DNA from 2 places in the Roseateles sp. genome. Region 2 is predicted to be linked to the other one. Evidence: predicted binding sites of a transcription regulator. Region 2 holds the regulator's gene; the other holds the start of a gene.
The links. Region 2 encodes FliA, which starts transcription of late flagellar genes. Its sites were predicted from a motif close to CTAAAGTTTNNNNNNNNNNNGCCGNTA; they were not measured.
Positions count from the first base shown of each region.

Region 1: ACQY39_RS06715 (chemotaxis protein CheX) is a predicted target of FliA. The motif match lies at 2,219-2,245, and genes of this name have one in related genera.

Region 1 is NZ_OZ253537.1:1,554,166-1,557,570, reverse strand. It holds gene metK (methionine adenosyltransferase) at 1-387, shown strand, start outside; gene ACQY39_RS06720 (response regulator) at 663-1,034, opposite strand; gene ACQY39_RS06715 (chemotaxis protein CheX) at 1,089-2,054, opposite strand; gene ACQY39_RS06710 (GGDEF domain-containing response regulator) at 2,396-3,405, shown strand, end outside.
Region 2 is NZ_OZ253537.1:4,634,099-4,637,503, forward strand. It holds gene ACQY39_RS19880 (methyl-accepting chemotaxis protein) at 1-909, opposite strand, end outside; gene ACQY39_RS19885 (RNA polymerase sigma factor FliA) at 1,016-1,729, opposite strand; gene ACQY39_RS19890 (MinD/ParA family ATP-binding protein) at 1,748-2,572, opposite strand; gene flhF (flagellar biosynthesis protein FlhF) at 2,608-3,405, opposite strand, start outside.

The DNA.
Region 1 (3,405 bases), 3.1 Mb from region 2:
CACGGCGGCGGCGCTTTCTCGGGCAAGGACCCGAGCAAGGTCGACCGTTCGGCCGCTTATGCCGCCCGTTATGTGGCCAAGAACATCGTCGCCGCCGGCCTGGCTCGCCAGTGCCAGATCCAGGTGGCCTACGCCATCGGCGTCGCCCGCCCGATGAACGTGACCGTCTATACCGAAGGCACCGGCGTGATCAGCGACGAGAAGCTGGCCGCCCTGGTCAACGAGCATTTCGATCTGCGCCCCAAGGGCATCATCCAGATGCTGGACCTGCTGCGCCCGATCTACACCAAGACCGCCGCCTACGGCCACTTCGGCCGCGAAGAGCCCGAGTTCACGTGGGAGCGGACTGACAAAGCGGCTGCGCTGCGTGCAGCGGCTGGCCTTTAAAGGCCAGAGGACGCAGAAGGCGGACCCGCCGCTTTGGGGCTTTGCTCATATCGCGCAGCGATGTGAGCGAAGACCACAAGGCTGCGGCACTGCCGGCTTCGTGCTGCAGCTGGGCTGTAAGGCCCACCTCGCGCCAGCGAGGCATCCGTTCTTGGGCGATGCTCATATCGCGCAGCGATGTGAGCAAAGACCAAAACGCCGCAAGCGAAAACTCGACCCAACAAAAAGGCCGCTCCGGCATCCCGGAGCGGCCTTTTTTCATGGGCGCAGGTTTTTCAGCTCAATCCGCAGAACTTCTTGAACGGCGCCAGCACCGCATCACCGCGGAAGGGCTTGACGATCCAGCCCGTGACACCGACCTCCTTGCCGCGCGCGCGCATGGCCGGGTTGTCTTCGGTGGTCAGCATGATGATGCGCACGTCTTTGTTGCCCAGCTCCTTGCGGATCTTGTCGGCCATGGTGAGTCCGTCCATATTGGGCATATTGACGTCGCTGACGATCAGCTTGATGCCGGGGTCGCTGCGCAGCTGCAGCAGACCGTCACGACCATCGGAGGCCACGGCCACTTGAAAGCCGTTTTGATTCAAAAAGCCCGCCACGATCTCACGCATGGTGGCGGAGTCGTCAACCACCAGAACATTCGCCATATTTTTCTCTCCTCACGCTGCCGCAGTTGCGGGCTCATTCAAGGGGTCATTCGCTCAGAACAGGTCCAGCTCGCCGGTGGGGCTGACCGTCGGGGCCGCCGCATCGAACTCGGCAAACTCATCGGGTGACCAGTGCAGGTTGAAGATGAAGCGCTGCACGATCATCAAGGGCGGCAGGCCCGGCCGGAAGGGGTCAGACAGCTGGTAGCGTATGCACAGCTGCGGGTCTTGCGAGCCGAAGCTGATGTATTTGTGCTCGTGGTTGATGACGATGGGCACCTGCGTCTGCTGATTGGCAAAGGCCTGGGGCGGGATGTAGCGGTTCTTGAACGCGCCCCAGATCAGGTTGGTGGTCTCGCCGAGCATGTTGTTGAGCTCGCGGAAGTTCAGGTCGCCGCCGATGCCGGCGTAGCTGAAGCCCTGGATCAGGCCCTGGCGCAGGGCGCTTTCCTCGGTCTGCAGCATCATGTAGCCGCGGCACCAGGTGCTCTCGATGGCGATCAGGGTCGACACCTCGCCATGGATGATGCGGTCATGCACCACATAGGGCGATTCCGACACCACCAGGGCATTCGGGAACATGGCGCCCAGGGCCGAGCGGGTCAGGTCGACGATGCCATGCACCAGGCTGGTCGGGTAGCGCAGGCTGAAGATGGTGTACTCCACCGCCGCCTTGAGATGCGCCAGATCGCCGGTGTTCCAGCGGTGGCGCACCACCACCTCTTCCTCGGGCGCCAGCTGGCGCTCGGTGGTGCGGCGCAGAAAGATGGGCAGCTCGGGCCGAAGCTTGTGGATGGCGCGGGCCAGATGCAGGCCGTCCGGGCCGTCACACGGCAGGTCCTCGGCCAGCAACACGCCGCCCAGGTCCTTGTTCTGTGCCAGCGTCGCCAAAGCATCGGCGGCCGAGCGCGGCAGCGCCATCAGGCCGACCTCGCGGCAGAACTCGTTCAGGACCTGGAATTGCGCCGCGTCATGCTCGAGCAGCAGGACCTTGGCTTCAAGTTGGGTGGTTTCGGTCATGGACATACCCAGGCGATGACGCCTGCCCTGTTCAACACAAGAAGAGCTCGCAGACCGGCCAGGCACACAAGAGAGGGGGCCACGACGCCCTCTCCTCAAACAGCCGGACCCCGACCAAGCGCCTCACGCAGAGCGTCAGGCGCCCATCGGCTCTGTGCTCGTCTTATCGGCCGCCATGCGCGGATCTAAAGCAAAAACCGACGCGCCAGGCGATAGGCATGCTCAAGCCATGCCCTTGAACGCCGATAGCGCAGGGACGATCACGCGACCGCGCGAAGCCTCCTCGCCCGCCCGCCGCCCCAAGCGCCCCACCGTCAACCCACAGCCCCTCAGACCCGCCCATGGCCATCACCTCGCCGAACCCACTCACCGTGCTGATCGTTGACGATCAAAGCGCCACCCGCGTCGCTGTCAGCGCCGAGCTGGACCGGGTCGGCCACCGCGTCATCGAAGCCGACAGCGGGGAATGGGCCCTGGAGCTGTTCATCCGCCACCGGCCCGACATCGTCCTGCTGGACGTGGAGATGCCGGTCCGCGACGGCTACTGGACCGCCCGTGCCATGCGCGCGGCCGAGCCTGGGGGCTGGACACCGATCCTCTTTCTTTCCCAGCGCGACGAGGATGCGGCCATCTGGCAAGGCATCGACGCCGGCGGCGACGACTACCTGATCAAGCCCCTGTCACCGATGGTCTTGCATGCCAAGCTGCGCGCCATGCAGCGCTTGCTGGGCATGCGCCAGCGACTGCTGGAGATGTCCGAGGACTTGCGCCTGGCCAACGCGCAATTGCAGGAATTGACCAGCATTGACAGCCTGACCGGCCTGATGAACCGCCGCGCACTCGACGCCAGGCTGCATGAAGAGATCGGGCGTGCCTGGCGGGACGCCACGCCGCTGACGGTCGTGCTCTGCGATGTGGACTTCTTCAAGCGCTACAACGACAAACTGGGGCATGTGGAAGGTGATGCCTGCCTGCGCCAGGTGGCTCAGCTGCTCAGCGAGGCCTGCCGCCGCCCGAGCGACTGCGTGGCCCGCTATGGCGGAGAGGAGTTCGCCTTGGTCCTGCCCAACACACCCCGGTCGGGCGCCATGACCTATGCGCGAACCCTGACCCATCTTCTGACCCACGCCCATATCGCCCACCCGGATTCGCCCGTCGCCCGCCACGTCAGCTTGTCCGGCGGCATCACGACCTGCGTTCCCGATGCATCAACCACGGCAGAGGGCCTGTTGATTCGCGCCGATGACGCGCTGTACACGGCCAAGGCACATGGCCGCAACCGCTTCTTCAGCTACGAAATGCTGCTCGACACGGTGGAGCAGAGGGAGTTGCTGCGCGCCACACCCAAGCC
Region 2 (3,405 bases):
GCGGCTCTGCAAGGCCTGCTCCAGCAAGTCGGCAATCTGTCCAGCGCCGCGCTGCGCCGCCTCGATGTACAGCGCGTCCTCGACCTTGATGCCCGAGGCCGCGATCTGCTCGATCAGCTCCTCTGACAGCTTCAGGAAACGATTGCTGCACTGCGCGGCACTGTCCAGGCTGATCATGGCCTGCTGGATCTCTTGCTCCAGTTCGAGCGCACGGTCGCCGAGCGATGCGGTGATGCGCTCGCTCTGCTGGGCCGAACTGGCGATGCGGTCGACATCGTGCTCGACATCGGCGAAGGCCTGGTGGATGGCGCTTTTGTGTGCCTGACCGGCATCACTGCGCAGCTCGCGGCTGAACACCTCGATGCGCGCATCAAGTGCCGACAAGGTGCCCATGATGGCCTTGGAGGACGCGTCCACCTTGCCGGCCAGGTCCTTGACCGCATCGGCGACGACGCCAAATCCGCGCCCGGCCTCGCCAGCGCGCTTGGCCTCCACCGAGGCATTGAAGGCGACCAGCCGGGTTTGCAGGGCGATTTTGCTGATGTCTGAGGCCGCGTCGGACACCTCCCGCAAGGTCTGCACAATGCCGCCCACCTCGTTGCCAATGCCGGCCAGCGACTGCCGGGCCCGCAGCACCGCATGGCGGCTTTGCTCGGTGGCTTGGTTGATGCCTTGCTGGGCTTGCTGCACCTGGACCAGTTCGCCGGACAGGGCGCCCATGGCCTCGGCCTGGGTGTTCACCACCTTCTGAGCGTCTTCCAGCACGCCGCGCACTTCGGCGGCATCACGGCCGACATTGGACACCGAGCGCGACAGGCTCTGCACCAGCTGCGTCAGGGCCTGCTCGCCGCCGGCTGCGGTCTGGGGCGATCGCGGCTTGGGGTCTTCACCCGCTTGCGCGCCTGACATGCTTCGCTTCCGTCCGAAAAACATAGGCTCGTTCCCTTTGGCAGTGTTTGCCCGGCTGCCTCGTAGGCTAGCAGCAAAGACCGACGGGCGCCGCTGAAGCAGAGAATTACCAGTCGCGCAGCTTGACGCGCAGGCGGGCGATGGCCTGGCTGTGCAGTTGGCAGACGCGCGATTCGGTCACCTTGAGCACGACCGCGATCTCTTTCAAGTTCATATCGTGCTCGTAGTACATGCTCATCATGTGCTGCTCGCGCTCGGGCAGGTTCTTGATGGCCGCCACCAGGGCCTCGCGCATGCGGTGGTCCTGCAGGCGCAACATGGGGTTGTTGCTGTGGTCGGCGACATGGCGGTCGAGGAAGTCCTCGTCACCCTCGTCGCCCGACATGTCTTCAAGGTAGACCAGCTGGGTGCCGCGCACCTTGCCGAGCAAATCTTGGTATTCGTCCAGCGGGATCTTCATCTCGGCGGCGATCTCGCTCTCGACCGGCGCCCGGCCCAGCTGTTGCTCGAGCTTGCGCACCGCGCCTTCGATCTCGCGCTGCTGACGGCGGGTGCCGCGACTCATCCAGTCACCGCCGCGCAGCTCGTCGAGCATGGCGCCGCGGATGCGCTGGGTGGCAAAGGTTTCGAACTGCACGCCCTGGCCAATGTCGAAGCGCGAGAGCGCATCGGTCAGGCCGATCAGACCGACCTGGATCAGGTCGTCGATTTCGATATTGGCGGGCAGCTTGGCAATCATCTGATGCGCCAGTCGTCGCACCAAGGGGCTGTACTGCTTGATCAGCGAGGAGTTATCGAGGCGGCCTTTGGCGGTATACATCATCAGCTCCTGCGGCAATCAGTAGGTGGCAGCCATGGCCGGGCGGGCAGCGGCCGTCATGCGCACGGGCGGGCGCAGCGGGCTGGCGTTGACCGAGGCTTCCAGTGCGGCTCCTGGCGGGGCGGCCAGCAGCAGCTCACGGGCCAGATGGCGAATCTCGGGCGAGACCGGCGCCGTCGGCGGTGTCTTGGGGTCCAGGCAGGCCCAGTCGCGCAGCACGGCACCGAGAAAACCATCGGCGCAAGAGCTGATCTGCTGGGCAATGCGGTCGGACAGGCGCAGCTGGGGCGAACTGGCCAGCAGCAGGCTGTAAACCATCAGGCCAGCTCGGCTGGCCAACCACTTCATGCCAGCGTAGGCATGGGTGACGCTCATGCTGTCGGTGTCGGCCAGCAGCACCGGGCGCACCTCGCGCAGGGCCACCACGCGGGCCAGCTCAGCGGCGCTGGCGTGCAGCAACACGACATCGGCAAAGGGAGCGGCATCGGTCACCGCTTCCAGGAACTGCGCGGCCGAGCCGTTGGCATTGATGTAGCGCATCGGCAGGCCGCGGGCCGCCAGATAGGACACATCCTTGGACAGGCTTTCCACGCAGGACGCCAGGTCCACGCTGGCCAGCTCGGAGGGCTTGGGCGAGCTCTCGCCGGCATCGACCACCAGGGTGTGCAGGCCCAGCTCTGCAAAGGCCTCGCACAGGCCTTCCAGCAGCACGCCGCCGCCCACCACATGGGGGTTGCTGACGACTGGGATGAAGCGCACCCGCGAGCTGGCGAACAGGCGGCGCAGGCCATGGGCCTGGTCCTGCGGGGCGTGGGATGAAGAGGTGCTGTGAGCGTCGCGCATGATGGGTGAGTCTCGGTTGGCTGCTGCGTCAGGGCTCAGAACATGCCCATGGCGGCCGTGTGCGAAGAGCCAAGCGCGGGCCCTCCGGCGAAAATCAGGTTCACATCGGCGCTGTCCATGCGCCAGGCGCCGGCGGCCGTGCTGCGCAGCGCGCGCTGCACCAGGGCCTGGGCCGACAGACGGTGCCAGTCTTCGGGCACACGCTGACCGTTGGTGACACCTAGCACGGTCAGCTTGTGACGGATCAGGGTGTCCAGGGCCGGGGCCAGCTTGACGGCCTCATCGATCTTGGACAGCACCAGGCCGTGGCAATCTTTGGCACGCCAGGCCGTGGTCACGTCCTCGATGGTCTCGCCTTGCTGGGCGGCATTGACGACCAGGATCTTGCGCACACTGGGATGAGCCAGCATGTCCAGCAGCTCCTGGGTGCGGCTGTCGCGCTGGGCCATGCCTGCGGTGTCGATCAGGACCATCTTCTTGGCCGAGAGCAGCTCCAGCAGATCTTCGAGCGAGGCCCGGTCATGGGCGGTGTGCACCGGCACGCCGAGGATGCGGCCGTAGGCGCGCAGCTGCTCGTGAGCGCCGACCCGGTAGGCGTCCAGCGTGATCAGGCCCAGGTGGGCGGCGCCGTAACGGGTGGCAAAGGCGGCGGCAATCTTGGCCGTGGTCGTGGTCTTGCCGACGCCGGTGGAGCCGATCAAGGCAAACACGCCACCCTGCTCTTCCAGGGCAGGACCGGTTTCGTCGGTGTGCAGATTGCGGGACAGCACATTGGCCGCCCACTGGGTTTCATCGGCCGGCTCGCCCTTGGCGGCTTGCGCACCCTTGAACTC